Bdellovibrio bacteriovorus: one gene and its partner. The protein of the gene in region 2 binds, or shares a complex with, the protein of the main gene of each other region. Links are inferred from orthologs where the notes say so. Each region holds a gene or a part of one and is shown on either strand. Other genes may lie near its edges. The genes, in order: dinB and dnaN.

Evidence for each region.
Region 1: the proteins of dnaN (region 2) and dinB are in contact, whole or in part, in a solved structure (PDB 1OK7), measured with the Escherichia coli proteins. The link is inferred for Bdellovibrio bacteriovorus from one-to-one orthologs.

The regions. Positions count from the first base shown.
Region 1 is NZ_LUKF01000019.1:56,766-69,257, reverse strand. What follows is about bases 5,493-8,423. They hold dinB (DNA polymerase IV), read left to right. Parts: upstream 5,493-6,388; coding sequence 6,389-7,459; downstream 7,460-8,423. Other genes in these bases: AZI85_RS14940 (hypothetical protein), read left to right, coding at 8,283-8,423; AZI85_RS17695 (hypothetical protein), read left to right, coding at 7,568-8,191; AZI85_RS14955 (lysophospholipid acyltransferase family protein), read left to right, coding at 5,520-6,356. Also shown: ligD (DNA ligase D), read left to right, coding at 1-2,485; AZI85_RS14965 (phosphoenolpyruvate carboxylase), read left to right, coding at 2,482-4,830; AZI85_RS14960 (hypothetical protein), read left to right, coding at 4,915-5,478; more of AZI85_RS14940, read left to right, coding at 8,424-8,651; AZI85_RS14935 (mechanosensitive ion channel family protein), read right to left, coding at 8,648-9,808; AZI85_RS14930 (arsenate reductase family protein), read right to left, coding at 10,255-10,614; AZI85_RS14925 (agmatinase family protein), read right to left, coding at 10,607-11,662; AZI85_RS14920 (peptide-binding protein), read left to right, coding at 11,811-12,492. UniProt on the Escherichia coli protein: Poorly processive, error-prone DNA polymerase involved in translesion repair and untargeted mutagenesis. Copies undamaged DNA at stalled replication forks, which arise in vivo from mismatched or misaligned primer ends.
Region 2 is NZ_LUKF01000001.1:558,137-570,461, reverse strand. What follows is about bases 9,562-12,325. They hold dnaN (DNA polymerase III subunit beta), read right to left. Parts: upstream 11,615-12,325; coding sequence 10,508-11,614; downstream 9,562-10,507. Other genes in these bases: dnaA (chromosomal replication initiator protein DnaA), read right to left, coding at 11,842-12,325; recF (DNA replication/repair protein RecF), read right to left, coding at 9,562-10,508. Outside these bases: AZI85_RS02835 (4-hydroxythreonine-4-phosphate dehydrogenase PdxA), read left to right, coding at 1-131; AZI85_RS02830 (phosphomannomutase/phosphoglucomutase), read left to right, coding at 177-1,547; AZI85_RS02825 (ATP synthase F0 subunit C), read right to left, coding at 1,983-2,303; atpB (F0F1 ATP synthase subunit A), read right to left, coding at 2,341-3,030; AZI85_RS02815 (hypothetical protein), read right to left, coding at 3,020-3,376; AZI85_RS02810 (AtpZ/AtpI family protein), read right to left, coding at 3,383-3,607; AZI85_RS02805 (tetratricopeptide repeat protein), read right to left, coding at 3,607-4,404; gyrA (DNA gyrase subunit A), read right to left, coding at 4,406-6,889; gyrB (DNA topoisomerase (ATP-hydrolyzing) subunit B), read right to left, coding at 6,916-9,333; more of recF, read right to left, coding at 9,381-9,561. UniProt on the Escherichia coli protein: Confers DNA tethering and processivity to DNA polymerases and other proteins. Acts as a clamp, forming a ring around DNA (a reaction catalyzed by the clamp-loading complex) which diffuses in an ATP-independent manner freely and bidirectionally along dsDNA.

The DNA of each region.
Region 1 (12,492 bases), on a different replicon or contig from region 2:
CGAACCTAAATCCACGCCTCGCCGGACAAAGAAGGCTAAGGATGAGACACTGATGTTTGTTGTGCAAGAGCATCATGCCTCTCATCTGCATTATGATTTTCGGTTAGAGTTTAATGGAGTTTTAAAAAGTTGGGCGGTTCCCAAGGGACCATCACACGATCCCAAAATCAAACGTCTGGCAGTGGAAGTTGAGGATCATCCGGTTTCTTATGGTTCCTTCGAAGGCGTCATTCCTGAAAAACAATACGGGGCCGGGCGCGTTTACATCTGGGATACAGGCACATGGGAGCCTATCGGGAGCGTGCGCGAAGGTCTTAAGAAAGGACACCTGGAATTTAAACTTAAGGGTAAAAAACTGCATGGACAGTGGATGCTTTTAAGAACGGGGCGTCCCGCAAGTGGCAACAAATCTCAATGGCTTTTAGTAAAAAGAACTGATGAATACGTAATTCCAAATGATGAGGTCGTTCCCATTGAAGATGAAAAGGGGAATGTTCATCGTTCAGCACGAGCGACTTCATCACCTTTAAAAAAAAAGCAGGCAAGCCCCGCCAAAAGAGCAGCCAAAGAAAAGAAAAAAGTAAAAGGGCTGCCTGAGTTCATTAAGCCCATGCTGGCGGAATTAGTGACTGACGTTCCGGAAGGCACAAGATGGATTCACGAAACGAAATTTGACGGCTATCGAACCCAAGCCCATTTCGAAAAGGGAAAGTTGAAGCTTTACACTCGAAGTGGTTTGGATTGGACCGAAAAATATCCTGGTATTGAAAAGAGTCTTAAAAAACTTTCCGTCGCCAACGCCATCTTAGATGGCGAAATCGTCGTTTTAGATAAAGAAGGCCGAAGTGATTTCCAGAAACTTCAAAATTCTTTAAAAGCTCACGAAGTGAATAGCCTTGTTTTTTATGTTTTCGACCTGCTTTTCTTAGACGGTGAAGACTTAAGAGACCGTCCTTTGATCGAACGAAAAGAACTTTTAAAAGAACTCATCGAGGGTCTTAATGAACCTTTGATTCGCTATAGTGAACATATGGCAGGCTTCGGAAAAGATCTTTTTAAGGAAGCCTGTGATTATCAGCTCGAAGGTATTATTTCAAAGGACCAAGATAGCACTTATCAATCCCGCCGTGGCAGTTCTTGGGTTAAAACCAAGTGCAAGCTGCACCAAGAGTTCGTCATCGGGGGATACACTGAAGGAACGGGCGCGCGTGCGTCCTTTGGCGCCCTGCTTTTAGGAGTCTATGAAGGCGATCAGCTTCGCTATGTTGGAAAAGTCGGAACGGGGTTTACAGAAAAATCAATCGAAGACATTCTAAAAAAACTATCGCGAAGAGAACAAAAGACATCTCCCTTTGATATTAAATCTCCTCGTGAAAGAGGCACGCATTGGTTGAAGCCAGGGCTGGTTGCCGAAGTGACCTTCGGGAATTGGACTTCCGATAAAATTCTAAGAACCGCGGTCTTTCATGGCCTGCGAGAAGATAAAGCCGCTAAAGAAATTCATATTGAAAAGGCGAAGCCATTAAAAGAGGTTTTAGGAGAGTCTTCTTCAGCTAAGAAAAAAACCGCCAAGAAGGCCAAGGTTTCTAAGCGACAAGAGGTCTCTGATGAATATCTTCGAGGAGAGCTCTCAAATCCCGATAAGATTCTTTATGCTAAGGAAAAGATAACGAAAATTCAGGTCGCTAAATTTTATCAGGATCATGCGGATCTTATTCTTCCGCACGTGAAAGACCGGCCTCTCAATCTTTTGCGTTGCCCCGAGGGGACCTCGAAGCAGTGCTTTTTCCAAAAGCATATTGCTGGAACAGTGCCCGAGTTTATCACTCCGGTCAGCATTAAGGAAAAAAGCGGCACGAAGGCGTACCTGACCTTGGATTCGCCGGAAGGACTTCTAGCACTTTCACAAATGGGTGCTTTTGAAATTCACGTGTGGGGATCCCGCCGAGAAGCTGTGGAACATCCCGATCTTATCGTCATGGATTTTGATCCGGGACCGGGGACCTCGTGGAAGCAAGTTGTTCAAGCCGTCGAAGATTTAAAGGAAATACTAGACGATTTAGGATTAAAAAGTTTTCTGAAAGTATCGGGAGGCAAAGGTTTGCACGTCCATATTCCGGTGGCACCGATTTATAGCTGGGATCAGATCAAGTCTTTTTCGCAAACTTTGGCGCAGGAAATGGCTCATCGAAATCCCGATATGTATACAACAACTATTTCTAAAAAGGCCCGGGATAAAAAGATTTTCGTAGATTATCTTCGTAACGGTCGTGGAGCAACAGCGGTGATGCCATATTCGCTTCGTGCGCGAGAAAAGAGTGCCGTGGCAATGCCGATTGACTGGAAGGATTTAAAAAAGATCAAAGGGCCCGATCAATTTACCTTAGAGAAAGCTATTGAACACCTTAAACATCGCAAGGTCGACCCTTGGAAGGACTATTTTAAGTACAATCAAAAAATCTCGATCTTAAAGCCGGCTCTATGAATCCAGAACAACTGCCCAAAGAGCTTACGAATCTTGTGAACTGGTCCGTCACCGAACTGGGAAAGGTGATTAAGTCTGAGCTTGGTGAAGAGGGATTTGATCGTATTGAGTCCTTACGTCAATACGTAAAGACCGAGGATGGTGGAAAGCTACCGGGTCTTCTTAAAATTAAAAACGATTTGAGCCATCTTCCAAGGCAAGACCAATATGCCGTAGCTCATGCCTTTGCTTTAATGTTAGAACTGATCAATTCATGTGAGTCGGCTTATCGAACACACCGTCTTCGTCAAGAGACGAAAGTCGTCTCTGAAGAGGGCCATAGTTATGGTCACATTGTTCATGTTCTGACAGCGCACCCGACGGAGTCGCGAAACCCTGACATCATTTACTATTTTAAAAAGATTCAAAAACTTTTAGAGAGACACTTAGAAAGTGAACAGGATAAGGACACGGAAGAACTGTTTGCTCTTTTGAAAATCACTTGGCGCATCCCCATGTCGAAGCAGCGAAAACCTTCGGTGATGGATGAGGCCGAATATATTTATTCTTTGGCGTTGCACGAAGATGTGATGCGTGTGTTTATTGAACAAAGTTCCCAGAAACTTCCTTTTTATATTCGCTCTTGGGTCGGCGGCGACAAAGACGGCCATCCCGGAGTGAATGAAAAGACTCTTTTGGGAAGTTTGCAGATGGCTCGGCAATTTCTATTGCAGTGGATTCAAGACAAATTTTCCTTCTTTATGAAGGACCTTGAGCCCTTAGAGCATACTTTCGGAAAACATCAAAGTGAAATGGAACAGCTTCTGGGTTTAGCTGCAAACATGCGCAAGCTTCTTTCTCAATTAAAACGAATAAAGCCTGGCGATTCTAAAAAAACTAAATTGCTTCAAAAGACCTTGGATCAATTATTGGAAGACTATCGTCGATTCTTAGGTGTAGAGTCTTCCGTCTTATTCGAGATCAAGCTTTTACTAAAAGTATTTCCGGGGCTGGTGGTGCCGTTAGAGTTGCGAGAAGAAGCCTCGCTGGTTCACGAGGCCCTCAAAGTGTCCTCGCGGAAATCCGCGATTTCCCGCATGCTTCAGTTGCTGGGCAAGATCGCCTCTGAAAACGATCCTCGGTTCTATGTGCGCGGCTTTGTTATGAGCCAAACTGAAAGCGCCAAAGATCTGATTGCCGGTGTTCAGCTTGTGGAAAAGTATCTGGGAAAAGCCCGACTTCCGGTTATTCCACTTTTCGAAAGCGCCCATTCCCTCAGCTCTTGCGTGAATATCGTCGAAGAATTTTTAAAAAATTCCACCCGTCGCAAACACATTGAAAATTTATGGTCGAAGAAATTTGAAGTGATGCTGGGATACTCTGATTCAGCCAAAGAGAACGGATCATTTCCTTCTCGCTTTTTAATTTATTCGGCGATTCGTGAACTGGAAAAAGTGATTAAGGCCCATGGCTTAGAACCTGTCTTTTTTCATGGCTCCGGCGGAAGTGTAGAACGGGGTGGGGGCAGTATCCAAGAGCAAACGGAGTGGTGGCCCCATTCTGCCTTGAACACGGTCAAGGTCACAGTCCAAGGAGAGATGATTTATCGCAATTACAGCTCGTCCGAAATTCTGCGAAGTCAGTTGGATCGACTGGAGTCGGCTCGCGATCAAAGTCAGAAGCGAGAAGACCGCTTTGAAAGTCCGCGCGCCCGAAAGGACCTGTTAACACTTTCTCAGTTCGTGCAGCATTCCTATCAGGAGCTTTTAAAAGAACCTGCCTTCTTGCAGCTGATTGAAACGGCGACACCTTACATCTTTTTGAAAGACTTAAAATTAGGATCTCGCCCGGCAAAGCGACAAGGCTCCGTGGATATTAAGCACTTGCGCGCGATTCCTTGGGTTTTATGTTGGACTCAAACACGGATTCTTTTTCCAAGCTGGTGGGGCGTTGGCAGTTTCTGGAAAAATTTGAATGAAGAAGGAAAGGTTCATTTCATTCGTGCGTTCGTAGAATCGTCTCTGTTTCGTTCTTATATTAAACTTTTGGGCTTCACCCTGGAAAAAGTAGAACTCGAGATATTTGCGATGTATCTGCACTCTTCAGAACTTCCTAAAGAAGTCGCTGAACAAATGGTTCAACGTTTCACCGAAGAATACGAACAATGTCGACTGGCGGTACGCGAAATCACCGGTGAAGAAAGCCTTTTGTGGTATCGTCCTTGGTTGGAAACCAGCATCGCGCTTCGCTCGCCGCTAATACATCCTTTAAATATTCTTCAGCTCATTGCTTTGAAAGAAAAAGATGTCACTTTGCTTCGGGAAACTGTCACCGGTGTTGCCAGTGGCATGTTGACCACGGGATAGAAAAGTATCCTGGCACTTTCTTTGAATGGCGCTTTACTAGGGGTTGTCCTGGTGGCAAAAAGCTCCAGACAAAAAGGGGGATTTATGGGTAAAGGCGTTATTTTAGCGGCAGCAACAAGTCTCTGTGTGATGCAGGCGCAAGCATTAACTCTCGACACGGTGGAAATTGCGGGCAATGCCTGTGAAACTGCGGTGGGAACTCACGAAGTCCGTGAAATTGCGACTCATCGTTTTTTAATTCCTACGGGTCTTTATATTCGCAAAGATGAAGACAAGCGGGTCGCCCGTGGCACTTGCACTTTTGCTTTAAATCTTAAAGCCTCGGCCGGCAAAAAAATCGTCGTGTCAGACTCTCATCAAACAACAAGTCTTCGTGCATATCCTGCAAACACGCGCGCTCGCGTAGATCTGGAAATCTTTAAAGCAGGAGAGCAGTCTGTAAAGCAGACCTTGGAAGTCGAAGCTTTAGAGCAAACCTCAAAACTTGAAAAATCTTTGGGCCAACAAGGAGCCGTTGTTGAAACAAGTTGTGGTGGTTCAGCCATCCTGCGTGGAAACCTGGCGGGCACGGTGATGGGCGAGGGTCGAGGTCGCGTTTTTACCCGCGATTTGATTCTGTCGATAGAAGAAGTCGACTGCGCGAATTGATTTCTTGACCATTTTTGCCGCACAGGTTTTAAATGGGGCCTGTGGAAAATATTGTTACGGGCGTTCGCGGCGTCGTTAAAATTTTAGTCTTTATCGTAATCATTCTGACGTTTTTGATTTGGTCATTTGTTTGCCACTTCGCTCTACGTTCACCTGAAAAACGTTTGAAGACGTTTTCTGCAAACGCAAAGTTTTTTAGTGGTCTGATTATTAAAGCTATGGGCTTAAAACTTCTGGTAAAGAATAAGCCTGCTGACAACGAAAAATTTCTTCTTATCAGTAATCACATGGGCTTCATCGATATCATGATGTTAGCCTCTTGCACGCCGATGGTTTTTGTAACTTCAAATGAAATGCGCGAAACGCCGTTTCTGGGTCTTTTGACTGAAATGGGTGGCTGTATTTATGTTGAGCGCCGCAGTCGCACGCGCATTTTAGAAGAAATGAAAACCATCGTGAATACTTTGAAAAAAGGATTCCGTGTGGTGCTTTATCCAGAAGCGACTTCCACCAATGGCGAAAAAGTTTTGCCATTTAAAAAGACTTTGATGATGGCGGCAGCTCACGCCGGTGTGCCTATTCAGCCGGTCGTCATTAACTTCCGTAAAATTAACGGAGAAGATTTCACCTTGAAATGGCGTGATCATGTTTGCTGGTACGGAGATATCCCATTTGCTACTGCGATGTGGAGAGCGGCGACTTTAAAATCTGTGATTGGTGAAATCGAATTCTTAGAGCAAATTCATTCGACTCCCGAAGATGATCGCGGTGTGATCGCAGAAAAAGCTCATGCGTTGATTGCGTCTAAGTTTGTTCCAGTAAAAGGTCTTCCAGTAGAAGATCAGCCTCCCGCAGAAATGCAGGTAGATCCCACTTGATTTCTTAAAATACATATGTAAATAATGTGTAAATGAGGAAGATCATTCACATTGATATGGATTGCTTTTACGCGGCGGTGGAAGTGAAGTTCCGCCCGGAGCTCAAGGGGAAAGCCTTGGGCATTGGCGGTCCACCCAACACCCGAAGCGTTTTAACGACGGCAAGCTATGAAGCACGCAAGTATGGCGTGCGATCAGCAATGCCGTCTTCGCAAGCGGTTCGTTTGTGTCCTCATCTGATTTTGATCCCTCCTCATTTCGACTTATATAAAAATGAAAGCCGTAAAGTTCGCGAAATTCTTGAAAGATTCACGAACAAGATTGAGCCTTTGTCGCTTGATGAAGCTTATTTAGATGTCACCGACTGTCAGCTCTTTGGTGGCAGTGCGACCTTGATTGCGCAAGAAATCCGTCGACTTATTTTTACGGAGTTGAATCTGACGGCCTCTGCGGGAGTGGCTCCGAATAAGTTCTTAGCAAAGATCGCCAGCGATTGGAAAAAGCCGAACGGTCAATTTGTCATTCGACCTCAAGATGTTTCTGCTTTCGTGAAAGACCTGCCGGTAGAAAAGATTTTTGGTGTGGGGAAGGTGACGGCGCAGAAGATGCACGATCTGGGCTTGCACACCTGCGGTGACATCCAGAAATACACTGTATTAGAGCTTCACAACTGGTTTGGATCGCGCGCTCAAGAACTTTATGACTTTGCACGGGGCGAAGACAATCGCGCCGTCGTGACCGAATGGGAGCGAAAGTCTTTAACCGTTGAAGAAACTTTCAATCAAGATTTACAAAGCCTTGAAGAATGCCGCAGAGCCATTCCGACACTGTACGAAGATTTCTTGCGTCGGCTTGAAAAAGGACAATATGAAGACCGCATTCGTGGCTTCGTGGTGAAATTGAAATTCTATGACTTTAAACAAACCACACATGAAGAAGTCGCAAGGTCGGTTCCTACGAAAGAAGACTTTGAACGTCTTTTAGAAAAAGCCTGGCTTCGTCGAAGTGTCCCTGTTCGCTTAGTGGGCTTAGGCGTGCGTTTGGGATCACAGAAGAAACCTTCAGAGAATGGTGACTCGCCGCAACTGAAGTTCGCGATTTAATTTATAATACTTACCAACTGGTGACACTTTTTTTGGCACTCTCGTTGCTCTATTGGTCCACGGCTTAAAGCCGGTGTCATTGAGACATCGGTAAAAGAAAGGACCACTATGAAGAAGATTATTTTATCAGGGCTTCTTATCACCACTCTATTTTGTAATACAGGCTGTGACTCTTCGGATATTGCAGCAGGAGCTATCGGCGTTGCCATCGGCATTGGCATTGGCTCCAGCCATGATGGCCATCATCACCATCATGATCGTCGTCCTCCACGTTATCGTCAATGCGGACGACATCGTTGTTGGAGCGCCGAAGTTCCAGGCTTGGTTGAAGCAAATCCAGATGTGGTGGCATTCGCTCAGCGACACCAAATCAAACTCGAAACTGCGGAACAAATTAAAGCAGCTTTTGACAAAGTTCCAACTCAAGGATTAGCGGCATTTGAGGCTATTGGTTTGAACGAAAAAGCGATCAAGTCTATTTCAAATCGCAGCCTGCCAAAAACAGAAACAATCAAAGCTGTGGCTTTGAAACTGGATATGTCTGAAGCACAAGCGCGCGATCTTATGAAAGAAGTTGTGGCGGACTTTGATGCCGAAGCTTCCGATGTGCAAAGTGCCTACTGGCAATCTTGCATGGCTAAAGGAAAATGGAAAACTCCACAAAACATGTATTGCAAAAAAACGTTCTGGAATGGTTGCAGCCCTGAAACCGGCGCGACTCTTTGTATGTAATAAGAAATTTCAGGAAGGGCTTTACGTCCGCCCTTCCTGAAGTGTCGAAAGCCAAGTTTACCTTCGTAGATAAGTCTTCTATAAAAGTTCCATGAGTGTTTTGCTGTTGGGACAATCTCTTTTTTATTTAATCACGGGGCTTTGGCCCATTCTTCACTATCCTAGTTTTGCAAAAATCACCGGTCCAAAAACGGACGTATGGCTTCTGTGTATTGTAGGTTGGTTTATCACGATTATTGGTGTTGTTTTACTGGCGGCCTATTTCCTCAACGAAGTTTCTACAAGTCTTTTTATTTTGGGTGCCGGCGCACCTCTGATGTTGGCTGGTGCAGACATCTATTATGTCTCTAAAAAAGTGATATCGAAAGTTTATCTTTATGATGCCGTTGTCGAGATTGTCATTGTTGACGCTTGGCTCGTCATGGGGTTTGCGGGGAAGGTGACTTCTCCACTTCATTAGTGATCCAGAGCCGGACCACTCGGGGTTTTCTTCGGATCTGATGGAGTGTTTTCCGCGTAATTTTTTTCTACGACTTCTGGGAGTGCTTCAATATAAAGTGATTGCCCTGGTAAGGCCAAACGCACATTTTGTGACTGAAGTTTTTCTTGAATTCCCCATAATATATTTTGTTTGATGTCCATGTGCGCATTGAAGTCCGGGGTCTGCACCCAATACACGAACTCAAACTCAACGGATGAAGATCCCAAAGCATCAAGATGGCTTCTTTCTAACTCGATGTCCTTTTGTCGCTTCACGATTTCAGAAATCCATCCCGGTATTTGTCGAATAACGGGAAGGGGCGTTGTGTGGGGAACACTAAAGCGCAAGGGCACGCGTCTTTTCCACATGCGTTTGAAGTTTTGAATACGACTGTCTAAAAGATCTCGATTGGAAAAAACCAGCTCTTCTCCAGACAAGCTTCTTACGCGGGTGGTTTTAATTCCGATATTTTCAACCGTTCCCATTTGCGGTCCAACGGTGATGAAGTCGCCGACCTCAAAAGGTTTATCAAGCACAATTGAAAGTGATGCGAACATATCGCCCAAAATATTCTGGGCGGCGAGGGCTACAGCGATACCACCTACGCCTAAGCCCGCAAGCAATGCTCCAATATTCACACCCAGGTTGCTTAAACTGATAAGCACCAGAGCCACAATCAACGTGCCTTGCAAGACCGTCGTGATGATACCCATCGCCGAAACAGTGCTCGAATTTGTGCCCGTCTTTTTTTTAAGATAATTGTCGCGCCAACGATGGATTGCAAATAATCCCCAAAGAGCTATCTGAAATGCCGTTGCAAAAACTAACAAAGCTTTTCCTAAGGCAAGCACTCGGTCATCTGCATTCATGGCATGAAGAATCGGAACGAAAATCCAAACAAAAATAAACCATGATTTCGTCGACGTCAGACAGGCGGCTAAGATGTCATCAAGCTGACGTGATGTGCGCGAAGTTATATAAGTCAATCGGGGAGCTATGGCTTTTAGAATAGCTTTGATGACCAAGGTTCCTAAGATGGCACCAATAAGTGCAAAGACCCAAGGCCAAGGACCTCCGGCAGCTGCAACGACTTGCAAATCATGCATCATCTTTGAGTTCTGAAAATCCTCAAACATCCAAATTCCTTTCACGCCACGAGACCTGTTTATTGCAAAATAGATTTGGAATTTGTTCAATTCTGCCGGGCCGAATGTGGGGAAAGTCAGGACAAAACTACAAAATCGCCCCGACCTCATTGTTTGCTGACAGTGTGGGGTCGAAATTCATTTTTCATAGTGGCAAACTGTCTTTGTAACGACTGAAGGAAGAAGGTAATTATGGTCAGCTTAACCGTCGTGATATTATTTTTTGCAATGGTTTTCGCCGGCATATACTTCGTCTATAAAATGAATAGAACTGAAGCATTACACCATCGACCTCACAGCCGTAGACCGCCAAAAACTCAAAGATGATTTTACCTGAATCAATGAGCGAAGCAGATTTCTTGGAATAAGTATTTAGGAAAAGAAATTTCGGCGGCAAAAAAGAGGAGCTTGAAACGCTCCTCTTTTTTTATTTGGAATTAGAATTCTTTTTTCCACTCATCTTCTTTGAAGCCCACAAGATGAGTTTCACTAGAAATAACAAAAGGTCTTTTTACAAGTTTACCATTTTCAGAAAGAAGTTTGATGGCTTCAGCTTCCGTCATATTCGGAAGCTTTTCGCTCAACTTCATTTCTTTGTACATAACACCTGAAGTGTTAAAAAGATTACGGATGCTGCCACCGCGCTCTTTCAAGGCGGAAAGCATTTCTTTAAGCTCTTTTTGTGAAGGAGCTTTATCCACTATCGGAAGCTTTTCGTATTTTACTTTTTTCGCGTCTAAAAACTTAAGTGCCTTCACGCACGTTGAGCACTTCGCGTATTCGTAAACCTTAAGCATTGCTCTTCACCAACCAACCGCACATTTTATAAAGAATGCGGGCACCGACGTTTCCATCCCATTCCACTTCGTGCTCTTCCAAGCCGCCCGTGGAAACCTCATTCAAGTCAAAAGCGATGATCTTGCGGCCAGAAGCGTGTACTTCGCGGAACAAAAAGAACACTTGATCCACACTCAAGCCACCCGGAACTGGAGTTCCCGTGTGAGGGCAGAAGGCTGGATCCAAGCCGTCGATATCGAAAGAGATATAAACGTTTTGTGGAAGTTCTTTAATAATGTCCTTGCAAACTTGTTCCCAGGTTTCGCCTTTCAGCATGCGACGTTTTAGTTCCAAGTCATAGAATGTCTTGATGTCTTCACGTGAATTGCTGAAGTCGTATTCTTCTTCGCAGAAATCACGGATGCCAACTTGAACCAACTTTTTTGGTTTCTTCGCGTCTGTCATCACGTTGTACATGATCGAAGCGTGAGATTGTTTAAAGCCTTGATAGGCTTTTCTAAGATCCGCGTGCGCATCAATGTGCAAAACACCGAAGTCGCCTTTGAATTTATCGCTCACCGCACGGATGGCTCCAAGAGGCGTGGAGTGGTCGCCTCCCACCAGGCCTAAAAGTTTTCCTTTTTTCAGAACGTCAGAACATTGGTCGTAAACCCATTGCGACATCTCTTCGCAGGCTTCGTTTACTTGCGCTGCCAAAGAGTTCATTTTCTTTTCGTCTTCACTCAAGTTTGTGCGCATTTCGATAAGTTCTTGGGCGACGGCTTTGAATTTGTCATTCATCGCGCAAAGATCTTCGGGGAAGTCGCGCATGTGGTAACCGACCTCATAAGCTTTGCCGACTTCGATGTCGAAAAGATCGATCTGTTCGCTGGCTTGACGGATGATCTGAGGACCGCGTGAAGCACCCTCACCGTAAGAAGTTGTGACCTCCCAGGGAACCGGAACTAGAACGACTTTGGACTCTTCTTCTGTCATAGGAATACCGAAGATTCCAAACTCTGCAGAAATGGTTGTGGTAGGATCGAATTTCACCGTCTTATCAGACATTTATTTACTCCTTGAGAATGGACAGCTTTATAGCATTTAAGCATAGCGTCAATCGAGCAATAACTTGATTATTTTTCTCGCATAACCGATTTTAACCGCACTTTGGGAAGTACGTAAATTCCCTACGAAATTCTTTGGAGGAATCACAATGAATATGAAGGGTCTCCTAGCTCTTATTTTGAGTTCAGCTTTGACAGCACCCGCTTTTGCAGCAGCACCCAATGCTAAAGCACCAAAAGGCGGAAATTTCGTTTTTAACCTTGGCGGCGAGCCTCCAACGGTTCACCCGATCACAGCTACTGACGCTTACTCACGTTACGTACAAAACTACGTGTGTGATGGTATGGCGACTCGTGACTCTGAGACATACGACTGGAAACCTCGTTTGGCTGAGAAGTGGGACATCTCCAAAGACAATAAAGTATTCACTTTCCACCTTCGCAAAGACGCTGTTTTTCACGACGGCACTCCGGTTACTGCTGACGACGTGAAGTTTTCTTTCGACGCTATCTTTGAACCAAAGTATGAAGCGGCTCACTTGCGCCCTTACTACGAAGGTTTGACGAAAGCGGAAGTTATCGACGCGCACACAATCCGTTTCACGGCGCGTGATCTTTACTTCAACAATTTCGAATCTGCAGCGACATTGACTGTGATCCCTAAGAAGATCTACAGCGATATCGAAAAATCTAAAAAAATGAACCGCCAACTTATCTGCGCGGGTCCTTACGTGCTTTCTAAGTTTGACCGTGGCCAAGTTATCACTTTGAAAAAATTTGATAAATGGTATGGCAACAAAGATGCAGCTTACGCTGGTATGTACAACTTCG
Region 2 (12,325 bases):
GCATTCCCTTTGTCAGAACCAGTGTCGATCACGGGACGGCGAAGGATATTTTCGGTTTAAATAAAGCCAATCCGCACTCGATGATTGATGCCATTCGCTGGGCTATAAAATTAGCTCGACTCTCGCGTTAAAAAATCATATTTCTAAATACTTCCACTTATTTACAGAGGTGACTTATGTTTCAACCGGTTATTTTTAGAGAGTACGATATCCGTGGGGTTTACAACGGACAATTCGACGATAATTTCGCATACCTCTTAGGCCGCGCTTACGTTGTTTACATGAAACAAAATAAAGGCCTTACAAATCCAACAGTGGCTTTGGGTTGTGATGCGCGTGAAAGTTCTCCAGCAATCATCAAGAATCTTGCAAAAGGTATGATGGACTCTGGCGCTAAAGTTATTCACTTGGGTCTTGTTACAACACCTGTTTGTTATTTTTCAACTTTTGAATTGAAAGGCGTTGATGGCGCGATTCAGGTTACAGGTTCGCACAATCCTCCAGAGTACAACGGCTTTAAAATTTCTGTAGGCAAAGGCACAATCTTCGGTGCGGAAATTCAAAAACTACGCGAGATTATCCAAAAAGGTGAGTACATCGATGGCAAAGGTTCTGAAGAACACTTCGACATCAAACCGATGTACTACGAGCGCTACAAAAAAGAATTCGGCACAATCAAAGACACAAAAGTCGTTCTTGATTGCGGTAACGGCGCTGGTGGATCCGTAGTTCGCGGACTATTCAATGCTGTTGGTTTAAATCCAACAATTCTATTTGAACAACCAGATGGAACATTCCCGAATCACCATCCAGATCCAACTGTAGAAGAAAATCTAGAAGATCTAAAAAAACAAGTCGCTAAAGAAGGTGCCGTTTGCGGTATCGGCTTTGATGGTGACGCCGATCGTATCGGTGTTGTCGATCACACGGGTCGCATGGTTTACGGTGACGAGTTGATGGTGATCATCGCTCGCTCTATCTTGGCTGAACAAAAAGGCGCGAAAATCATCGGTGATGTTAAATGTTCGGATCGCTTGTACCACGATGTTTCTGAACACGGCGGTCAACCGATCATGTGGAAGACAGGTCACTCTTTGGTAAAAGAAAAAATCAAAGTAGAAAAAGCTCCCTTCGGTGGAGAAATGTCAGGTCACGTCTTCTTCGCGGACCGCAACTACGGTTACGACGATGCTCCTTACGCAGCTTTGCGCTTGGTAGAGATCTTAGCAAAAACTGGAAAAACAATTCCGCAATTGCTTGAAGGTTTACCGCCAGCTTTCAACACGCCAGAAATCCGTATCGACACAACTGAAGAGAAAAAAGTTTTGATCGTAGAAAAAATGATCGAAGCCTTCCCGAACAAACCAGACGCCGACTACAAAGTGGACTTCACTGATGGCATCCGTTTATCTTTCGAAGACGGTTGGGCTCTATGCCGCTCATCAAACACACAACCGGTTGTTGTCGTACGCTACGAATCCACAACTCAAGCCGGCCTCGACAAAATCCGCAGCCGCGTAGAAGCCGTAGTAAACAAGTACCTCTAAAAGGTACCTGCTTCCCATCGCTTCAAAAAAGTACCAGGTTAAAAAAAGAAAAGCCCGTTCCAAAAGAGCGGGCTTTTTTATTTGGAGCCTTCACCAGACTCGTCCGTGTTTCACTCCTGCCGTGTTAATAGCCCGATTCCCAGTCACCGGTCCTTAGGCTATGTATACGTTGGAGGTATTACTTCAGATACCTAATACTTAAAAATAGTCAGGATCAGCAAAATAATCACAAGGATTACTTTAGTAATCTCAAGAATACGCCGAATACGTAAGTACGTGTTTTTACGCATCGGATACCTCCTGTTTTATCGGACAGGAGATCCACCAAAAGCGAGTCTGGCAAAGGCCTGATTCGCTTTTGCATTTTTTAAGCCCTGAAAATAAAAAAGGCCGGGGGATACCCAGCCTTTTTATTTGATCGGTCTTGTTAGACGATTACGCCAAACGCAATGCGATGATCAACGCGTAGATAACCAATGACTCGATAAGAGCTAGACCCAAGATCATTGGGATCAATAGTTTACCAGAAGCTGCTGGGTTACGAGCGATACCATCAAGAGCTGTAGAAGCTGTTTTACCTTGAGCCATTGCACCTGCGAATACAGACAATGCGATAGCGATAGCAGCTGCGATAGCAACCAAACCGCGGTCAGTAGCAACAGAAGCAGCAGCTTCAGTAGCAGCTGGAGCAGCTTCTTGTGCGAATGCAGATACAGAAGCCAACAAAGCAACCATAGCAACGATCATTTTTTTCATGTGATTTCTCCTCAATATGAGTGGTTAAGTTTGCTCTCTAGTGATCGTGTGCAATCGCGAATGCCACGTAGACCATTGAAAGCAATGTAAATACAAAAGCCTGAACAAAACATACGAACAATCCCATGATGTAGAATGGGATAGGTACACCAATTGGTACTAGATCCAAGAACACAGACAATACTGTGTGGTCACCCATCATAACGTTCGCAAGACGAAGACCCAAAGAGAACGGACGAACAAAGTGTGAAACTAGTTCGATCACGAACATCAAAGGAGCAAGGAAAAGAACCGGACCCATGAAGTGTTTAAGATAAGCGAACACGCCGTTTTCTTTCACACCTTGGAAGTTATAGAACAAGAACATCAAAACACCGAAACCGAATGTCGTGTTGATGTTTTCAGTTGCAGGAGTCATCCCTGGAATCATCCCGATCAAGTTGTTCAAAAGAATAAAGAAGAAAACAGAAGTGAAGAAAGGAACATAGTGTTTACCGTGTTCACCGATAACCATCTCTGCAAGTCCATCCATCATTTCGGTCAACATTTCCATGATGCCACGAAGAGAGAATTTGCTTGCTGGAAGAACTGCCGTTTCACCTTTACCAAGTGAAGCGCGAGCTGCCATACCGATAGCCATTGTTGCTACTGTAGCGGCACCAAGAGTTGCAACGTGTGCGTACTCGTGACCAACACCAGGAATGAGTTGTGTCCAGTTAAATGACATGGTCTTTTCCCTCTCGTAAGGCTTCTTTCACCGCATACACAAACGCTGAAAGAATAAAACTAGCAACCCCCATTGCGAACCATAAGGTATCGAACCATGGCATGGCTGTTAGCTTAAAGATAATAATCCCTAAAATCGCGTACTTAAATACAATGATACCGATAGACAGGGCAACCAATTTCTTCTGGAAGATAAGGCTCCAGCCCCAACCCAGTAATAAAAAGCTAAGAAAGATGGTTGAAGACCCCGCCACAAAGGATAGCGCGTGTTGCGGTGCGGAAAAAAGATGCAAAAGCAGGCCGCCAAGAACGATCACAAAGATTTGCGCTATTAAAATAGGTTTCATGGCTTCCTAGGGTTTGTCGGAATCTGAATTCTTCTCATCCTCTTTTTGCAGCTTACGAAGAAGCCAGATGACTCTCCATAACCAACCAATCAAAGCCGCAAAGGTCAAACCCACAAAGATAAGGCCTTTTGTTTGATACTTTTGATCGAGGAATTGCCCTAGGTAAAAACACCCCAAGATCAAACCGACAAGTTCAAAGCCCATGGATGCAAAAATTATATACTTCTTCATTACTTCCTAAAGCCTTTCGCTCCCGGAGCATTTTTCATGCGCTCTTGCATGCGCTTGATTCGAAGTTCGATGTATTCAGGTGGATTGTATTTTTCTTTATGGGCTTCAAGAACGGCAATGGCACTCTTAAAATCCAAATTTTCTTCATAACAAACAGCCAAAGTCAGCGCGACGTTTTCTTGAATCGCCTTTTCAGGATACTTTTGAATGAGCTCTTTAAATATCTCTGCTGCTTTTGCGAAGTCTTTGCGCGCGACCAAGATATTTCCTTTTAACATCAAAGCACTAAAGCGAGTGTTTTCATCACCTTTAAGTTTTAAGAGTGAATCAATCTCGGACTCAGCTTGAAAGAAATTATTCTGATAGTACTGAGCACGCGCGATGTTCATCTTATATTGAGCCGCCTCTAGATCCGTGTGAGGCATCTGTTGAAGCTTACTATATTCAATGATCGACTGCTGATAGTTCTGAAGATTATTAAAATAAATCGCCGCTATTTGCTTTTGCGATTCTAGGCGCTCTTTTTCGTCGGTGGAATGCAAAACAATGAAATGATGATAATCAACGGCTTTATTGAAATCTTTGATCTCAAAAAACGAAATGCGTGCAGCTTCGCGAGCGGCTTCTAAAGGATATTTTGTCGGAGCATTTCTTTTGATGACTCGATCTAAATAGCTCAGGCCAATACGGTAATGTTCCTGAGCTATTTCTTTTTGGGCTTGCTTATAATCCGCCTCCTCTTGGGAAGAGCAGGCGGTGAGGGCCAGCACTAAGACAATCAGAAGGCCTCTGACCATCTTAGTGAGTGACTCCTGCCGGAGCCGGTGTTGATTCTTCAGTTGCATCATCTTCTTCAACGACTGCAACACCTGTCACGGTTTCTTCTTTTTCATCGATATTGATCAAACGGACACCTTGAGTGTTGCGTCCTAGAACAGAGATGTCCGTCACTTTCATGCGGATAACTTGTCCTTTATCAGTGGAAAGAATAAGTTCCATTTTTTCTGAAACTTTCTTCGTACCGATAACCACGCCCACTTTTTCCGTCGTTTTCTGAGTGATAATACCAACACCACCACGAGATTGGATGCGGTATTCGCCTGTTTCAGAGCGTTTACCGTAACCTTTTGATGTCACCATCAAGATAGTGTCTTTCGTGTTTTTCTCTAAAACTTCCATCGCCACAACGATGTCGTCTTTAGCTAAAGTGATAGCTTTCACACCACGAGCCGTACGACCCATTTCGCGCACGTCGGCTTCGTTAAAGCGGATCGACATACCTTCTTTAGTCGCAATGAAGATATCACTTTGACCGTCAGAGATCTTAACGTCGATAACGCCGTCTTCAAGATCTGTCGTCAAAGCTATGATACCAGCGGCTCTTGGATTCGCGAATGAATCTAAAGATGTTTTCTTAATCACACCTTTTTCAGTCAACATAACAACGTATTTGTTTTCGCTGAATTCATCCACCGGAAGAATCGCACGAACACTTTCACCACTTGCTAGCTGAACGACGTTTGCCAAAGATTTACCCTTAGAAGTGCGGCTTCCTAGAGGAAGTTTATGCACTTTACACCAGTAAACTTTACCCTTGTCCGTGAAGACAAGAAGCATAGTCTTAGTCGAAGCGGAGAATAGATCTGTAACGTAGTCTTCTTCTTTCGTTTCCATGCCTTTTAAGCCTTTACCACCACGTTTTTGCACGCGGTATTCAGCTGTCGGCATACGTTTGATAAGACCTGTGTTGGTAACAGTGACAACCATGTCTTCATCAGCGATCAAATCTTCGTCTTCAATATCATCAAGGTTACCTTGGATTTGAGTACGACGAGGATCTGCGTAACGTTTTTTAATATCTTCTAGTTCGCCCACGATAATTTTGTAAATTTCGCGAACATCAGCAAGAACGAACTTCAACCAGTCGATTTGTTTCATCAACTCTGCAAGTTCTTGGATGATTTTATCACGTTCTAAACCCGTCAAACGTTGCAAACGCATTTCAAGAATCGCAACGGCTTGGCGTTCTGAGAATTCAAATTTCGACATCAAGGCTTCACGAGCCGTCGTCGCTTCTTTGGAAGCGCGGATCGTTTTGATCACTTCTTCGATGTGATCCAGGGCTTTTTTCAAACCTTCCAAAATGTGCGCGCGCTCTTGGGCTTTTTTAAGTTCGAAGATACAACGTTTCGTAACAACGTCACGACGGTGATCAACGAAAGCTTCAAGCATGCCTTTAAGATCGAAAGTAACCGGTTGGTTTTTCGCATCCAAAGCCAGCATGATGATACCCAAGCTGATTTGCATTTGCGTATATTTGTAAAGGCGATTCAAGATCACGCTGGCGTTTTCACCGCGTTTCAATTGAATCACGATACGCATACCTTCACGAGAAGACTCATCGCGGATATCAGAGATACCTTCAATTTGTTTGTCGCGAACAAGGTCTGCAATGCTTTCGATCAATTTTGCTTTATTAACTTGGTAAGGGATCTCAGTAACGATGATCTCTTCACGGTCTTTACCCGGTACAATTTCCGCAACCGCTTTCAGTGTGATGATACCACGGCCTTTTTTATAGGCCTGCAAGATACCTTCACGACCTGCGATCACACCGTAAGACGGGAAGTCCGGGCCCTTAATGTGAACCATCAAGTCTTCAAGAGTACATTCAGGTTTATTGATAAGTTCAATACAACCATCAATCACTTCGCCCAAATTGTGCGGAGGAATATTTGTCGCCATACCAACGGCGATACCGGAAGAACCGTTCACCAAAAGATTTGGGAACTTCGCAGGAAGAACTAGAGGAATCTGCAAAGAGTCGTCGTAGTTCGGTCCGAATGGAATAGTTTCTTTATCGATATCTTGCAGAAGTTCTTCCGCAAGGTGAGTCATACGGATCTCAGTGTAACGCATAGCTGCCGCGCTATCACCGTCGATAGAACCGAAGTTTCCTTGTCCATCCTCAAGTGGATATCTCAAAGAGAAATCCTGGGCCATACGAACCATAGTTTCGTAAACCGCAGAGTCACCGTGAGGATGGTATTTACCGATTACGTCTCCGACCACACGAGCAGACTTCAAGTAAGGTCTGCCAGGTCGGTTGTTCATTTCACTTTGTGCAAACAAGACACGGCGATGAACAGGTTTTAGACCGTCACGAACATCGGGTAGGGCACGACCCACGATAACGGACATCGAGTACTGAAGGTAGGCATCACGCATTTCCTTACTGACATCGACGCGGGTTACGCCTTTTTCTTCATTATTATTTTCCATAACTTCACCAACTTAAAAAACTAAAATTAAACGTCCAAACTACGAGCAAGAAGGGCATTGTCATGGATGAACTGACGACGCGGTTCAACCATTTCACCCATCAAGATTGAGAATGTCTCATCCGCTGCAACAGCATCATCGATATTTACTTGAAGAAGAGTGCGGTTTTCCTTATTCAGCGTAGTTTCCCACAACTGCTCAGGATTCATCTCGCCCAATCCTTTGTAACGTTGGATGTACATTCCTTTTTTCGTAGATTCCATCACGTGAGTGTAGAATTCGTTGTAGTTATCGAATTCGATTTCTGTTTCACCTTCCAGGATTGTCATTGGAAGAGTGCTGACACCTTGGATGTCATTCCAGATTTTACGAAGCTCGATGATTTCCGAAGAACGCAAGCTTTCAAGACTGAATTTCGTCGTCATGCGATCTGCGTAACGAACAGTGTAGATGTCAGCATAAGGTTTTCCTGTAGCTTCATCTGTTTTAACTTCGCCTTTGTATTCAGTGATACCCAGCTTTTGATTTCCTTTAATCCAGTCGCCTAGATCATTCAAAGATGTTTGGATTTTTCCAGCATCTGCAAAAGTCTTTTCGAAATCACCAATTTTGCTTAACAAGAAATACAAAACGTCTCTGTCGTATTTTTTCGAAGACACACGTAAAAGATCGTTGAATCTTTGGATGTTCAAAATCAGTTGGCGAAGATCTGCTTCTTTCAAGCTCTCTTTCCCTTTGATTTTGAAAGCATTAAGACCAGAACTCAAAAGGAACTCAGTCAATGCCGCTTCGTTTTTCAGATAAGTTTCTTCTTTACCTTTTTTCGCACGGTAAAGAGGTGGCTGAGCAATGTAAACATAACCGCGCTCAAGAACTTCTGGCATTTGACGATAGAAGAATGTCAAAAGCAGAGTCATGATATGCGATCCATCGACGTCGGCATCGGTCATGATGATGATTTTGTGATAGCGGATTTTATCCACGTTCACGTTGTCTTTGCCGATACCCGTTCCTAAAGCCGAGATGATAACTTTGATCTCTTCAGAAGAAATAATTTTATCAAAACGCGCTTTTTCCACGTTCAAGATTTTACCTTTCAAAGGCAAAATCGCTTGCGTACGACGGTCACGTCCTTGTTTCGCGGATCCACCGGCAGAGTCTCCCTCCACCAGGTAAAGTTCGCAAAGTGCAGGATCACGTTCTTGGCAGTCCGCCATTTTACCTGGCAAAGATCCACCATCCAACGCCGTCTTACGACGAGTTAAATCACGAGCTTTACGAGCGGCTTCACGGGCACGCGCTGACTCCACACACTTAGAAATAATATTTTTAGCAACCGAAGGATTGCGATCCATCCAGTCGGCTAATTTTTCATTTACCAGAGCTTCAACGATACCTTTGACTTCCGTGTTACCCAGTTTGGTTTTCGTTTGCCCTTCGAATTGAGGTTCACGAACTTTCACCGAGATAACCGCTGCCAAACCTTCACGAATGTCTTCACCCTCAAGGTTTGCTTTCAAATCTTTCAAAAGATTTTTTTCAGTCGCGTAAGCATTCGTTGTACGAGTTAAGGCCGCACGGAAACCCACAAGGTGAGTACCACCTTCGTGAGTGTTGATGTTGTTACAGTATGTGAAAATGGATTCCGAATAAGAGTCATTCCACTGCAAAGCGATTTCAACATCGACGTTGTCTTTTTCACCTCGGAAATAAACAACTTCATTGTGAAGAGATTTCTTAGATTGATTCATGTACTGAACGAATTCAGCCACGCCATTAGCGTATTGGAAATCTTGTTTTTTACCTGAACGCTCATCTTTCAAAGAAATATGAAGACCTGCATTTAGGAACGCAAGTTCACGAAAACGATTCGCAAGGGTTGCGAAATCGTAGATGACTGTTTCGTCTTTGAAGATTTGACGATCTGGTTTGAACGTCACTGTCGTTCCAGTTTTAGCGGAAGCTTCACCTTGAGCAACCGGCGCCACAATACGGCCGCGCTCGTAGTTTTGTCTCCATACGAAACCTTCACGATGAACTTCAACAGAAACACGATCAGAAAGCGCATTTACGACGGAAGCACCCACACCATGTAGACCACCGGATACTTTGTAACCACCACCGTCGAATTTACCGCCGGCGTGAAGTACGGTCATAACGATTTCAAGAGCAGATTTTCCATTTTTATGAGCGCCCACAGGAATACCGCGGCCATCATCTTCCACTGAAACTGATTCATCGGCATTGATCGTGACGTAAATGTGTTTGCAATGACCTGCAAGATGTTCGTCTACCGAGTTATCCACAATCTCATACACAAGATGGTGATAACCTTTGAAACCGGTATCACCGATATACATCCCTGGACGTTTACGAACCGCTTCAAGTCCTTCAAGAACCTGAATCGAGTCGGCGGAATATGTTTTTTGTTCTTCGACTGACACTGTGTACCCCTCACTGACTGCATACACTCTGGAAACCCAGAGCGAAGTTATTCATCGAGGATGTGACCATCCTTGATGCGCAAAACGGAAAGCTGATCGAGGCTGAAAGATTCAGGCAATGTGAAATCTGTCGTCGTCACAAAAATCTGCGTATTGATCTCGTGTAAGAACGTAATCAGTGCATCTCTTTTGGCTTTATCGAGTTCAGATAAAACATCGTCTAACATCAAAACCGGATAGGTTCCGTGAGCCTTCCTATGATACACAATTTGGGCCATTTTGAAAGACAATATGATGGCTCTTTGCTGCCCTTGGCTACAATAAAATCTTGAGTCTTTTTGCCCATATAGGAACACAATATCGTGCTTGTGAGGGCCTACCAGACTGGTTCCAGATGAGAGCTCCGCATCATGCAGTTCATTCATCCTTTTTTGCAGAGCAAATTGGACTTGTTCTCGGGAAAAACCCACCGCATTTTGATCCGAAATCACGTATTCCACCGAGATATCCACAGCGTCATTCTTCGAAATGTACTGCATGGCATTATTAAAGTCTTTGGAAAGACCAGCCAGTGCCGTGATCCGGGCGTAGCTTAAATCGGCCGCTAAACGCAAGAATTGGGGGTTTAGAGCGTCCAAAAGGTTCACCGTGACCGTTTTGTCGTTCAAACCCTCCAAATAGTTTTTAAGGATCTTATTGCGCGTTTTCAAAGCTTTGCGATATTCCGCGATCAAATCCGCATTTTTTCGTTCAAAGGTGATGAGCAACTCATCCACAAGTTCGCGGCGATGATCCGCACCTTCTTTGATCGATGCTAAACTTTCAGGACTGAACACGACACTAGCAAAAATTTTGCGAACATCGGTTGAAGAAACCTTCTTGTCATTCAAAGTTAAAACTTTGCGACTTTTGCTTAATCCAAGTTTGAGTTTGTAGTGAAGATCATTTTGAGTAATCAGCGCTTGAATCAATGCCTCTTGGTTATTCGAGTTGATCAAAGTGCGATTGTCACTGTAGCGGAAGGAGTCTCCTTGAGAAATTAGATACATCGCCTCAAGAAGATTTGTTTTACCCTGACCATTTTCACCGACGAACACATTCACACGCGGAGAGAATGGAACCACTACGTCCCGATAATTACGAAAATTAACAAGACGTAGCTTTTCAAAAATCATCAGATTCTCATAGGCATCACAACGCAAGTGTAAGACGTGTCGTTGTGAGGACGGATCAATCCCGGAGAAAGATGATCATTCAATTCGAAATCAATTTTGTCTTGGCTCATGCTCGTCAAGATATCAGTCACATACTTCGCGTTGAAACCGATTTTGATTTCTCCGCCTGCGTATTCAACTTCGATTTCTTCTTTCGCATCACCAAGCTCTGGGTTGTTTGAAGAAATTTCCATGCGGCCGTTTGAAAGATTCAATAACACCGCTTTGGATTTTACGTTCGCTAAAAGTGATACACGTTTTAGCGAAGTCAAAAATGCTTCACGGTGGATCATCACTTTTTGCGGAAGTTTCTGTGGAATAAATTGTTGATAATTCGGGTACTTTCCTTCGATCAAACGAATCATCAAAATTGTTGATGAATGTTTAAGTACGAATTGAGAACCTTCAATCGCGATTTCCACATTGCCATCGATGCCTTCTAAAATCTTTTTGATTTCATGAAGACCTTTACGAGGAATGATAACACCTTGAGTAGCTGCCACTTTCACTTCCGAAAGTGGTTTATTCACTAGACTCATACGGTGACCATCTGTTGCCACCATTTTAAATCCGCCTTGAGGTGAAAGTTCAAAGAACACACCGTTCAAGTGGTAACGAGTTTCATCGTTAGAAACTGAGTAGATTGTTTTATCAATCATCTCTTTCAACACACCGGCACTGATGCTGATGAAACCTTGAGAGTTGTATGTTGGGAAGATCGGATATTCTTCAGCAGAGATACCTACGATTTTTGAAGTGTACTTCCCTTGCTTGATTTCCAACCAGTTGTTTTCTTTTTTGATTAAAGTAATGGGACCTTCAGAAAGTTCTTTTGCGATTTCAAAAAGACTTTTTGCAGATACTGCCACTTTACCTGGCTGATGAACTTGAACCTTGGTTTGGTCAGTAAGGCTGACTTCCAAATCTGTGGCAAAGACTTTCAAAGCATTTTGGTCAGCTTCCAAAAGAACGTTGATAAGAATGGGCATTGTATTGCGCTTCTCAACAATGTTCTGTGTCTTTCCGATAAGGCTTAATAAATCTCTTTTATCAATTTCAAGTTTCATACAACCTCTTGAGCCCTCTTATTAACTATTACTATTAATATAAATAACTAGTAGTAGTAGTAGGGGCGTGGAAAACCTAACAAATCCCCTAAACCCATGTAAACACTAAAAAACACTTGTGGATAAAGACTCTGCATAAATCGTCTTAAACTCGGTTGATTTTGGGGGTAACTTGGATCCACATTTTAAGCCCCAATTTTTTCCTCAACCTTATCCACAGTCCACATTCACACCCCTGTGATATTGTGGATTCTCTGTTCTAAATCTTCGATATCTTTAGAAATATCTTGATCCGTGGATTGTAGATTCTTGACGCGTTCTAGGGCATTCATCACCGTAGTGTGATCTTTTCCGCCAAAAGCCTTCCCGATATCCACCAAAGATTTATCTAAGAACTTCTTTATCAAATACATCGCAATTTGACGTGGAACGACAATTGGTTTGGCGCGAGTCGAGGATTTAAGATCCAAAACACGCACTTTAAAATGATCAGCCACAAGCTTCATGATCTCTTCAACAGAGATCGTTGATTGCGTTTCATGGTGCGAAAGAATGCGTTTAACGAGCTCATGATCAATCGGCAGGCCTTGTAGTTCCGAGAACATTTTGACCTTTTTAAGATTGCCTTCAAGCTCTCTGATTGAACGTTTCGAGATTCTTGCGATGTAGTTCACAACATCTTCCGGCAAACGAACGTTAAATTTTTCGGCT